4 regions of the Vibrio sp. THAF64 genome follow, and region 2 is predicted to be linked to each of the others. Evidence: predicted binding sites of a transcription regulator. Region 2 holds the regulator's gene; each other region holds the start of a gene.

Region 1 (3,145 bases), 1.4 Mb from region 2:
AAATTTTTATGACAATCTGAAAAATTTGAGAGCTTAGGCTAGTTTTTTTGAGTTTTAAAAAGTGTAAACAATTGGCTCCAGTGCAAACTTTGTAGTTAAATTGCGGCTAAAATTCGCGAAACTCGAATCAAATAACAACAATCGAATTTTAGGCTCGAACAGGTGGGAAGCAATTAATTATTTCAAGCCTAAGCTAATACGCACAAAGTTATCATCTTCGTAATCAACTTTATGTTCAAAAATTGCAGAAGTGTAAATGGTTCGAAGAATGGCATGCTTTTCGCCACGAGTGCCACGAAATAGCATTGAAATATCAGCAGATAGACGATTACGATTGTCAAAATGCGTATTCAAATCCGGTGACAGCACACACAATAGGCAACCTTTAGGATTAAAGGCTAAGTCCACCTCCTCTGCACTAGACACCAATACCGTCGTATTAAGCTCTTTCTCCAGCATGTTAATCAGCAGTAAAAAGCTATCTAGATGCGGCAATTCATCGCCATGAATGGGCGAGAACAGATTGCCTAGCATTGATTCCATATCCAGATGCTGAGATCGAGCGTGGCTAACCAGAGAACGAACTTTCTTCTTAAAAGGCTTATATTTCTTGCTATTAGCCGCTTTGTTCAGCCAAGCAGAAAGAATGTCGTTAATGTCCGAGCGCGATTTTCGGCCTAAGGCATGTGCAGAATGATTGGTGTGCAGATGAAGCAATGCATGCAATGCTAGCTCAGACAGGAGAGGCTCAAACTCGGGTTTAATTTTAGTATGGATACTGCGCATGTTGTCTGAACGTATGGTGCCCTGTTCAAGCTTTAATCAATTTAGGTACTTTGAGAAGGAACGCTATGCTACAGAAAAGCTCAGCTTATGTACAGGTCGAATTTAGTGCAATCATCACGCAATGGTTACAACCCAATTTTCATCCTTCTACGAAACGACAAAACCCTGACAGCCTTTAAGCTATCAGGGTTTCTAAATAAATGGCACGCCCTGCAGGATTCGAACCTGCGACCACATGCTTAGAAGGCACGTGCTCTATCCAACTGAGCTAAGGGCGCGCTACAGGAAAAGGATTATACGAGTTCGAGTCCTTAAAACAAGGTCTTTTCTTAACATTCTGATCTGAATGACTAAAAAAAGGTCACCGAACTTCATTTTGATTAAAAACACCCCAAAGCAAACGTTTGCTTATAGATGTTCGTCAAATTTTTTGCGACAATGCGCAGCAACTAAATAGCCATTCTATTTAAAGGAACGCCATGACTGCTCAAAATATTGATGGAACACTTATTTCTCAAACCGTTCGATCGGAAGTTGCCGCTCGTGTAAAAGCTCGGGTTAATGCGGGCTTAAGAGCGCCTGGCCTGGCTGTTGTGCTGGTCGGTGAAGATCCAGCGTCGCAAGTGTACGTTGGAAGCAAGCGCCGCGCGTGTGAAGAAGTAGGATTCGTATCAAAATCATTTGATCTTTCCGCTTCAACATCAGAAGAAGAGTTGCTGTCTCTAATCGATGAGTTGAATGCTGACGAAGAAATTGATGGCATTCTGGTCCAGCTGCCATTACCCGCTGGTATCGATGCAACACATGTTTTAGAGCGTATTCACCCAGAAAAAGACGTTGATGGTTTCCACCCTTATAACGTTGGTCGTCTTGCTCAGCGCATTCCTAAGCTTCGTTCATGCACACCAAAAGGCATCATCACGTTACTTGACCGCTACAATATTAATCTTCGCGGTATGCATGCTGTTGTTGTTGGTGCTTCCAATATTGTTGGCCGCCCTATGACGCTTGAACTTCTGCTAGCTGGCTGTACAACGACCACTTGCCACCGATTCACCAAAGATCTAGAAAGCCATGTTCGTCAAGCAGACTTGGTGGTAGTGGCTGTGGGTAAACCTAACTTTATTCCAGGTAATTGGATCAAAGAAGGCGCCGTGGTAGTCGATGTCGGTATCAACCGCTTAGAATCTGGCAAATTAGTAGGTGACGTCGATTACAAAAACGCAAAGGAAAGCGCGAGCTTTATTACTCCCGTTCCTGGTGGCGTTGGGCCAATGACAGTGGCCAGCTTGATTGAGAACACTATGTTGGCTTGTGAGCAGTTTCACACTAAAAAGAAATAACAAAAAAGCCACTCGCAAGAGTGGCTTTTTCAATCATCCGATATGAATCACAGCTTTTGTCGGCCTAATAGGGAATGTGAAAGCGTTGTTCCGTCCACTAGCTCCAATTCACCACCAACAGGGACACCATGAGCAATTCTGCTCGCCTGAACCTGATGTTCCTTACACAATTCAGCGATATAGTGAGCCGTTGCTTCCCCTTCGACCGTTGGGTTAGTTGCGAGAATAACCTCAGATACATCCCCTCGGCGTAAGCGGTAATCGAGCACATCAAGGCCTATGTCACTCGGACCAATTCCGTCAAGTGGTGACAAATGGCCCATAAGAACAAAATAACGGCCAGAGAACTGACCTGTAGATTCCACTGCAGCTATATCAGCTGGGCTTTCAACCACACAAATTTGACCATTTTCCTGACGTTTAGGATTGGTACAAATATGACATGTTTCTTCTTCGGTAAAAGTGCGACATTCATTGCAGTGGCCGATTTCCGTCATTGCTTGGCTTAGCGCATCCGCTAGCTGCAAACCACCCTTTCTATCGCGCTGTAACAAATGAAAGGCCATACGCTGAGCTGACTTGGGGCCAACCCCAGGCAGACAACGTAAGGCCTCCATCAATTGCTCCAGCATATGACTGGTGCGCATTAACTAACCCTATCGATTAGAAAGGCATTTTCATGCCTGGTGGTAGTTGCATACCTCCAGTCACGCCAGCCATTTTTTCTTTCTGAGTTTCTTCAACACGACGAGCAGCGTCGTTGAAAGCAGCAGCGATAAGGTCTTCTAGCATTTCTTTGTCGTCTTCCATCAGACTTTCATCAATCTCAACGCGACGCACACTGTGGCTACCCGTGATAGTGACTTTTACTAGACCAGCACCAGACTCACCTGTCACTTCCATATTTGCAATTTCTTCTTGAAGCTTTTGCATACGCTCTTGCATTTGCTGGGCTTGCTTCATTAGATTGCCCATACCGCCTTTACCAAACATGATTATCTCTCTGGTTATTTAGC
Region 2 (3,145 bases):
CGCGTTTTCTAAGGTGAGGTATTGACCAAAGTTAATACCGAGAAAAACGATCAGGCCAACCAGCAGGACACCCAACACAAGTTTCTTATTCATAACGACTTCCTCTGTTTCGAGTCTCAGGCTTTCGACTCAATAAAAATTGTTAACAAATAAGAACCGTTTGGCAAAGATTAAATTTCACAAACAATAAAAAAGCCAACCTGAGTGGTTGGCTTTTCATCAATTTTGTCGATCAGTTGTTCAGTTTGTTGACCAGCTCTTGTCGTCGCTCTGGTGGAATCACTGACCAGTGTTTTCCGTTAATCGCCCCTTCAAGCGCCCATAGCAATTCAAGAGAGACCTCAGCAGAGTGCGTTGCCTGAATGGCCCTAAACGCTTCTACTGAACCTGCCTCTTCAAGGTTTTCAACGCTATCGATACCTGCTTTCTTTAGCATTCGTTCTGTTGCCAGACGGAGGTTCGGTAGGTCTTTGAGGCGATTTGGTCGTGTTTTAGCCTGCGACGTTTTCTCTTTCTTAGCTATCGCCAATGCACTTTGTGCGAGGGCGAGAGCACGAGTTGGGCAGGAAGCCACATCGTCAGTTAAAGCGAAATATTTGGTAACGACCGGAAAACCTCGTTTTTTATAAACGTAGGGTTCTAAGCCTTCAGATTTGAATTGACTAGCCAGTTTGTCATCCGCGCGGATGTGAAGCTTATCGTTGACCACCAATGCGAACATTGTGTCGTCTGCGAAGATTCCGAATCCGCCGAACATCGAACGCGATTTTATACGACCAAGCTGATCAAAAAGCCGCATCGAGTCTTTAAGTATTGGTTTATCCATGCTGTGTTATCTCGGTGTATATTATTATACGCCACCAAATTCAGGTCCGAGAGAATAGCAAAATAATGCAGATAAAGTGTCAGTAAGGTGTCATACCGAAATAAAACTCACACGTTAGTTACTTAGCTCTAGATAACAATTACAGTGTACTGTTTTAAACGATACGGATCGTTTGCATTTTTGCCCATCGGCAACCCCGCTACCTTTCAGTCTCCTGAGTCAGGCCGGAAGCTTTGCGTCCCACTCTTTCGAAGTGGTTTGCCCTGTTCGTGGCATTAGTCGAACATTTTAAGGATAAATAAAATTTGAGGTAAGTATCACATCTCTATTGATCAAATGTGATCTTGGTTCAAGGAAATTGCGTGAAAATGATATGTCCGACTAATAGATTGAGTTATTAGTCGGACTATTGAGCATGCTATTTGTTTAAGTTGTACACCGTATCACGCACGACAATTTCAGGGTGCATTTCGAATACACGCTTTTCGTGTTCTTTGTCCTTGATACGCTCTAGAAGGATTTCAAACGCGTTTTTACCAACACGACGTTTAGGTTGGTGAACCGTTGTTAGCGGTGGTGAGAAGTACTCTGCAAGCTCAATGTTATCGTAACCAATCACAGAAATATCTTCAGGTACGCGAATACCTTTCTGCTGTAGACGACTCATTAAGCCAAGTGCCATAGTATCGTTGAAGCAGAATACTGCGGTTGGCTTGTCGTCCATGGCGACAATTTTGTCTGCCGCTAATACCGCAGTATCACATTCGAAGTTACCTTCAAGAATCCAATCTTCTTTCACGGTTAGATTCGCTTCATCCATTGCACGACGGAATCCTAGGATGCGTTCCTGACAAGCTGCCTTTTCAAAGTGTCCGCTTAAGCAAGCAATGTCTTTGTGACCGTTATCGATAAGGTATTTCGTCGCGAGGTAGCCACCTTCTTCTGAGTTATCAATGATCTTATCGGCTTGAGAACTCTCAGGGCCCCAGTCCATAACTACTTTTGGGATGTCTTTATGGCGGTCCAGCATTTCGCTCAGTTCTTCAGTCAGGTCAGAACACATAACCAAAATGCCATCGACACGCTTTTCTGCCAGCATGCGAATGTAGTCGCGTTGCTTTTCGTAAATACCACCAGTGTTACACAAGATCAAAGTGTAGCCTTGACGATAACAGTAGCTCTCAACACCATCGATGACTTCAGAAAAGAACAGATTGGTAGATTGAGTAACAAGCATACCAATGGTGCGTGTACTGTTGCACTTTAAGCTACGGGCAACAGCACTGGGGGCGTAATTCAGTTCGGTAACGGCTTCCATTACCTTTTCCTGAGTCGCTTCAGCAACAAAGCGAGTTTTGTTAATTACGTGAGAAACGGTTGTAGTAGACACGCCAGCTAAGCGTGCCACGTCTTTTATAGTGGCCATAAGGTTCTGTCCTGTCGATGACTGCCAGGAAGCATATTCAGATTGTAGAATAATTTGGCAGAAAGTATCAGAAACACAAAAACCGCTGTATTCAGCGGTTTGTCTCTAGTTCATTCGTTTTTATCGTTTGCGGTCACGATTTTAGACCGCAAACAACAGAAGAGCAAATAAAAAACGTAACAGTGATAAGTTATGTATCACACAATTACTATATGGTTACTCGCCTTTCAGATAGGCACAATCCAACTCAAGAAAGGCGATCAACAGCAATGAAACTGCAGAATAAAATCCAAACTCATCTAACGCCTGACACTTTTTACTAAATTGTGGAATCCAGCTGAGGAGCTGTTGCTGGATAAATTGCTCTTGCTCTGAAAACGCTTCTTCCATATGTCGGTCTTGCTCTAACTCATTAGAACGGATGATCAGATTGCCAAGGAAATCGAGCTCAATAGCGATATGGTCAGCTGGTTCATTAAGACCCTTTTCGACCTCGATGCCATGCTCTGCCATCAGCTTTTCCATATCAGTAGCAGGCTGATCATTGAGCAGGCCAGACTTGCCAATGTACATTGACGCGTAAGGCAGTGCGGAATCCTTATCTGACTTTAGAAACAAATCGCAGAAATCAGCGGCGAGTTCCAGTTGTGCATCATCGCGATCCATCAGTCGATTTAATGCGTCAATTACGCGCTCTATTGCTGGCTTAAGGTGGGAGTTTTCACCAAGTCCGGTCAAGAAAGATCGGATCTCTGCTGAGTGATACTGCTGAAGGTTATCTTCTGTGAGCTCTTTGGCATAAAGGCTCGACAGCCACCAGTATATTTCGGCACGTTTTTCGTTGAATGCTTTGATTTCTTGCATTAGTTCAGACTCCTGAAAATTCTACCTAT
Region 3 (3,145 bases), 110 kb from region 2:
ACCTGTTGAACCAGAGCGACAGCTTGGCAAATTCCTGCAAATGCGATGGTGCGGTCGTAAAGAGCGTTAGCCACGTAGTATTACTCCTGAAAATACATTGAATTAAATACGTTTTTCAATGATGCCGCCACCAAGGCAAACATCATCTTTATAAAATACCGCAGATTGGCCAGGGGTTACGGCTACCTGAGGGTCGTCGAAAATGACCTTAATATTTTCGTCATCAATTGGGATAATGGTACAAGGGATATCCGTTTGACGGTAACGTGTTTTCACACTGCATTGAAGCGGTGCCTTAATTATCTCTCGATCAACCCAATGAAGCTGAGAAGCAATGAGTCCCTGGGATTTTAACAATGGGTGTTCAGCACCTTGTACCGCAATTAGTACGTTACGTTTAAGATCTTTGTCTGCCACGTACCACGGGTCTTCATTACCACCGCCGCCTTTCTGACCGCCGATATGCAGACCTTTACGCTGACCCAATGTGTGATACATCAAACCTTGGTGTTCACCGATTACTTTGCCTTCAGGTGTCTCAATTTTGCCCGGCTGAGCTGGCAAATAACGAGATAGGAAGTCGGTAAACTTGCGTTCACCGATGAAGCATATACCTGTCGAGTCTTTTTTCTTCGCGGTAATAAGGTCCTGCTCTTCGGCGATTCGGCGTACTTCAGGTTTTTCTAGTTCCCCCACAGGGAACAGGCTGCGAGCTATCTGATCACTGCTCAGTGTATACAGAAAGTAGCTTTGATCTTTGTTGCTATCTAGGCCACGCAGCATTTGAGGCTTCTCACCGTTATCAGGGAAAGTACGTCGAACGTAATGACCCATTGCAATGTAATCTGCATCTAATACTTCATCTGCAAACTCAAGGAAAGCTTTGAACTTGATTTCTTTGTTACAAAGGATGTCTGGGTTCGGTGTGCGACCCGCTTTGTATTCCGCCAGAAAATACTCAAACACGTTGTCCCAGTATTCGGCAGCAAAATTAATGGTGTGAAGGTGTATTCCCAGCTTGTCACAAACCGCTTGTGCATCGGCCAAGTCTTCTGCAGCTGTACAGTATTCTTCGTTATCGTCTTCTTCCCAGTTCTTCATGAACAGACCTTCGACCTGATAGCCCTGTTGCTTTAGGAGATACGCGGAAACGGATGAGTCCACACCGCCAGACATGCCGACGATAACTTTCTTTTTACTGTTGTCAGTACAGTTCTCAGACATTACTAAACACCACACAATTTAACTGGAGGCAGATCTTAACAGAAAGCGTTTCGAGGTGACAGATCCGAGATCGAACTCACACTTCAAATTTGCCGCAATTTTACTCGTTCACTATCTTAATCTGCGAATTTTCACTATAGACAGGCTATATGTGGCATAGTTGGCAAAATTCAAGTTAGACAAGGTACAAAAACATGAGTGATGACAGTCAATTCATGGCGGAAGCAGAGCTGATTGAAATTGTTGAGAATCAGTTGGAAGATGGTGAACCGCTCAAAGTGAAAGAAACTTTGATGCGTTTGATGATGACAGGAACACCGCGAGACGAGGCTGTTGCAATGATGGCTTGTGCTGTCTCTATTGAGATCTTCGACGTAATGAAAAACGAAGGTGAGTTTAATCTCAAACGTTACTCCGAGCACCTTGACCGCTTGCCGGACATTAGTTTTATGGAAGGCGAATAAGTTGTCATCATGCGCCAACTGGTAGTCAGTTGGCTTTTGTTATTAATGGGTATGGTGCAGAGAAACTCTTCGCGTTAATTGCTTAAGATCTTCCTTCTCTTTAACACTTCTTATTTATTACCTCTCGATAGGTAGAATTTAATTTTTATCGCAATCGTTTGCTATAATTCCGGTTATTGCCGCGTCAGGTAGTGCGCGGTAGAATCCGGCATCCTTTGACCCCTTACTCAGAATATTTTGTTATGAAGTTTCCAGGCCAACGAAAGTCCAAGCACTATTTTCCCGTCCATGCGCGTGACCCTTTAGTGAGTCAATCTCAAGAAAGCAAGAAAATGTCCAGCACGCACATTATCGGTATTGACCAAACTTTGGTGGATATCGAAGCGAAGGTAAGTTCGGAACTCATTGAGAAGTATCAATTGAGTAAAGGTCACTCACTGGTTATTGACGATGTGACTGCGGAAGCGCTCTATAATGAGCTAAAGGAAAATGGACTGATTACCAATGAATACGCTGGTGGCACGATTGGTAACACTCTTCATAACTATTCTGTTCTAGCTGATGACCGCTCAACACTTTTGGGTGTGATGAGTCAGGATATTAAGATCGGTAGCTATGGTTTCCGCTATTTGTGCAACACTTCCAGTCGAATGGATCTTAATTATTTACAAGGTGTTGATGGTGCAATTGGCCGCTGTTTTGCTTTGATCTCTGATGATGGTGAGCGTACGTTTGCCATCAGTGAAGGTCAGATGAACCAGCTTCACCCAAATAGTATTCCGGAACATATTTTTGAAAATGCTTCTGCTTTAGTGCTCACGGCTTATTTGGTTCGTTGTAAAGAAGGTGACCCAATGCCAGATGCTACGATGAAAGCGATCGAATATGCGAAGAAATATAACGTTCCTGTTGTACTTACACTTGGAACGAAATTCGTTATTCAAGATGATCCAGTATTTTGGCAAAACTTTTTACGTGACCACGTTAGTGTTGTTGCAATGAATGAAGATGAAGCAGAAGCGCTAACGGGCGAATCTGATCCACTAGCCGCATCAGATAAAACGCTTGAATGGGTGGACTTGGTGCTTTGTACCGCAGGCCCTGTAGGTTTATTTATGGCGGGTTATACGGAAGAAGCGGCTAAACGTCAGACTTCTCTGCCATTACTCCCTGGTAGTATTGCTGAATTTAACCGATATGAGTTCAGCCGCCCTGCTGCAAAATGGGCGTGTGACAACCCAATTAAGGTGTATTCACATATATCTCCGTACATGGGCGGGCCGGAAAAAATTAAAAACACCAATGGTGCTGGCGATGCCGCATTATCTGCGCTGTTACATGATATGGCAGCGAATAAATACCATAAAGAAAATGTGCCTAATTCGAGTAAGCATGCCCACACTTACCTGACATATTCTTCTTTCTCTCAAGTATGTAAATATTCAAATCGTGCCAGT
Region 4 (3,145 bases), 1.2 Mb from region 2:
AGTGCTTAATGTGACGCGCGATCTCATGAACCGCCGCGAAAGCATCCGCGTCTAAGACTTCTGCCAGAGCAGATAATTGACGTTGCAGTTCACCACTGTAATCACCACACACGTTAATGTGGCCCATCTTACGTCCTGCGCGTTTGTCTTTCCCATACCAGTGAACGTGACATCCCGGCATAGCGAGTACGCTTTCTGGCAGGGTATCTTCACCGAGGATATTGATCATCGACGTTTCGCGGATCAGCTTGGTGCTACCCAGTGGCATGCCACACACTGCTCGTAAGTGATTCTCAAACTGACAGGTTTCTGCGCCTTGTTGTGTCCAGTGGCCAGAATTATGGACACGAGGTGCGATTTCGTTGACCAATAAGGTGCCATTCAAATCAAAGAACTCGAGGGCCAGAACGCCTACATAGTTGAGCTCGTTAGCTACCGCAGTGAACATCTCTTGTGCCTGTTGTTGCAACTCAGTATCGGCTATGGCTGTTGAGACGCTCAGTACCCCGTTGGTGTGGACGTTTTCTGCAAGTGGGTAGACCGCGACTTCGCCATTTTTACCGCGTGCACCGACAAGTGACACTTCACGTTGAAAAGGAACAAACTCCTCCGCAACAATCGCTTGTGTTTCGGTGGCGCCAATACACGCTTCCATCTCAGCCCATACTGCGTCTATTTGCATTGGGTCTTTGAGTCGCCACTGGCCTTTGCCGTCATAACCACCTAAGGCACTCTTTAGTACCATTGGGATACCGACATACTCTATAGCGTGAGCAAAGTCTTCGCGTGTTTGGATTACATGGTATTTGGCGTTGTGGACCTTAGCCCTGTCCAGCAATGCTTTTTCGATTCGTCGGTCACCGCCAGCTTTGATGGCGTTGGCAGAGGGGAAGAGCTTTCCGCTTGCTTGGCAAACATCAAGAATATCATGTGGGATATGCTCGAACTCGGCGGTAATCACATCTGCTTGCTCAATCGCATTGTCCAACCCTTTTCCCAGTAGCGACTGAGTCAATGGATGGACGATATTCTCGCTCGCAACATCATACGCGATAATATCGATGTTCAGAGGAGCTCCAGCCAGTGACATCATGCGTGCCAGCTGTCCCGCTCCAAGCACTAACACTTGCATGGGATTAGTCCTCTGCCGGGTTTGGATTCGCTAACACGGTTTCAGTTTGCTGGTTGCGAAATGCTTCGACTTTCTCCATCACGGCGTCATCATGTGTGCCGATGATCTGAGCCGCGAGAATGCCCGCATTCGCCGCACCTGCTTCGCCAATGGCCAATGTGCCTACCGCGATACCTTTTGGCATTTGAACAATTGATAGTAGAGAGTCCATCCCTTTTAGTGCACGCGATTGAACAGGGACACCGAGAACAGGTAAGCTAGTGAAAGCGGCCGCCATGCCTGGTAAATGAGCAGCGCCACCAGCACCGGCAATGATGACTTTCAGGCCGCGCTCTTTAGCGCTGTTGGCATAATCAGCAAGAAGCTGCGGAGTACGGTGAGCTGACACCACTTTTGTTTCATATTCGACGCCAAACTGATCCAGCATTTCTGCTGCTAGTTTCATGGTTGGCCAGTCAGATTTAGAACCCATGATGATACCGACTTTCATCTTAAACTCCTTTAATGCAACTCTATTGATGAGCAGATAAATTTGAGCGCATTATACGGGGATTTTACTATCAAGCAAACGTTTGCGCGAAGTTTAAATCCAGATTGACACAATTTATAAATAAATAGCTTTAGTCACTACCAATGATTATTTGTAAACTTAGTGATTAGACAGTACATCAGACAGGAAAGAATCAGTGGATAATTTTGAGCAGGCTCTGTTGGCTCTGAAAAACGGTGAAGTGATTGCGTACCCGACGGAGGGTGTATTTGGTGTCGGTTGCGATCCTGACAACCCTGAAGCGATTCAGAAACTATTAGAACTGAAACAAAGGCCAGTGGAAAAAGGTCTGATCCTGATCGCTGCTAGCTATGAACAATTGCTGCCGTACATTGATGAGTCTCAGCTGACGGATGAGCAGCTACAGAAAGTCCATCAGACTTGGCCTGGCCCCGTTACTTGGATTATGCCGTGCAGCGACAAAGTGTCGGATTGGGTTTCAGGCCAGTTTGACTCGATTGCGGTGCGTGTGACTGATCATCCTTTGGTACAAAAGATGTGTAATGCGCTTGGAAAGCCGTTAACCTCTACCAGCGCAAATTTGACCGGTGAACCCCCTTGTATGACGACCGCAGAAGTTGAACAGCAACTCGGTGATCGCTTAGTCGCAATTCTGGCGGGAGACACGGGTGGGCGAGACAAGCCAAGTGAAATTCGCGACGCAAAAACATCCAAGGTATTAAGACAGGGTTAACCCTGCAAAGGAAGTAGAAACATGTCAGCCATCGACAAGCAAGCAGTGAAACAGTTCCTGATGGAGCTACAGGATTCCATTTGTCAGCAACTTGAACAGGCCGACGGCCATGCTGAGTTTATAGAAGATGCGTGGAGTCGTGAGCCTGGTGAACGTTTAGGTGGTGGTGGCCGCACTCGAGTGATGAAAGAGGGGGCTGTATTTGAGCAAGGTGGTGTGAACTTTTCGCACGTACAGGGAAAAGAAATGCCAGCGTCGGCTACGGCACATCGCCCTGAACTTGCAGGCCGTCGATTTGAAGCGATGGGCGTGTCCTTGGTCATGCACCCGAAAAACCCTTATATCCCCACATCCCACGCCAATGTGCGTTTCTTTATTGCAGAGAAAGATGGTGAAGCGCCTATCTGGTGGTTTGGTGGTGGCTTTGACCTGACACCTTTCTATCCGTTTGAAGAAGACGCCCAATATTGGCATAACACTGCTAAAGAGGTGTGTGCACCGTTCGGCAGTGAAGTGTATCCAGAGCATAAAGCGTGGTGTGACAAATATTTCTACCTACCTCATCGTGATGAAACACGTGGTGTTGGCGGTTTGTTCTTTGACGATTTGAATCATTGGGAGTTTGATAAGTGTTTTGATTACATCAAAGCCGTTGGTGAAGGGTATTGCCAAGCCTACCTGCCAATTGTCGAGCGTCGCAAAGCAACCGAATACGGTGAGCGAGAGCGTCAGTTCCAGCTCTATCGTCGTGGTCGCTATGTTGAGTTTA

What was found. Region 2 encodes PurR, which represses purine synthesis genes. Its sites were predicted from a motif close to TNANGNAAACGTTTNCNTNA; they were not measured.
Region 1: the regulator PurR is predicted to act here: its motif matches at 1,179-1,198, upstream of folD (bifunctional methylenetetrahydrofolate dehydrogenase/methenyltetrahydrofolate cyclohydrolase FolD).
Region 3: the regulator PurR is predicted to act here: its motif matches at 1,835-1,854, upstream of FIU99_RS10570 (inosine/guanosine kinase).
Region 4: the regulator PurR is predicted to act here: its motif matches at 1,693-1,712, upstream of purE (5-(carboxyamino)imidazole ribonucleotide mutase).

Annotation. Positions count from the first base shown of each region.
Region 1 is NZ_CP045355.1:1,017,142-1,020,286, reverse strand. Features, by position in the region: gene FIU99_RS04685 (DUF2913 family protein) at 178-786, opposite strand; tRNA gene FIU99_RS04680 (tRNA-Arg) at 988-1,064, opposite strand; gene folD (bifunctional methylenetetrahydrofolate dehydrogenase/methenyltetrahydrofolate cyclohydrolase FolD) at 1,266-2,129, shown strand; gene recR (recombination mediator RecR) at 2,177-2,776, opposite strand; gene FIU99_RS04665 (YbaB/EbfC family nucleoid-associated protein) at 2,793-3,122, opposite strand.
Region 2 is NZ_CP045355.1:2,426,708-2,429,852, reverse strand. Features, by position in the region: gene FIU99_RS11100 (TVP38/TMEM64 family protein) at 1-93, opposite strand, end outside; gene FIU99_RS11095 (TfoX/Sxy family DNA transformation protein) at 233-826, opposite strand; cyclic di-GMP riboswitch class I at 1,013-1,099, opposite strand; gene purR (HTH-type transcriptional repressor PurR) at 1,245-2,252, opposite strand; gene torD (molecular chaperone TorD) at 2,469-3,116, opposite strand.
Region 3 is NZ_CP045355.1:2,312,102-2,315,246, reverse strand. Features, by position in the region: gene hflD (high frequency lysogenization protein HflD) at 1-74, opposite strand, end outside; gene mnmA (tRNA 2-thiouridine(34) synthase MnmA) at 103-1,224, opposite strand; gene FIU99_RS10575 (hypothetical protein) at 1,419-1,688, shown strand; gene FIU99_RS10570 (inosine/guanosine kinase) at 1,931-3,145, shown strand, end outside.
Region 4 is NZ_CP045355.1:58,592-61,736, forward strand. Features, by position in the region: gene FIU99_RS00265 (5-(carboxyamino)imidazole ribonucleotide synthase) at 1-1,132, opposite strand, end outside; gene purE (5-(carboxyamino)imidazole ribonucleotide mutase) at 1,137-1,622, opposite strand; gene FIU99_RS00275 (L-threonylcarbamoyladenylate synthase) at 1,819-2,376, shown strand; gene hemF (oxygen-dependent coproporphyrinogen oxidase) at 2,398-3,145, shown strand, end outside.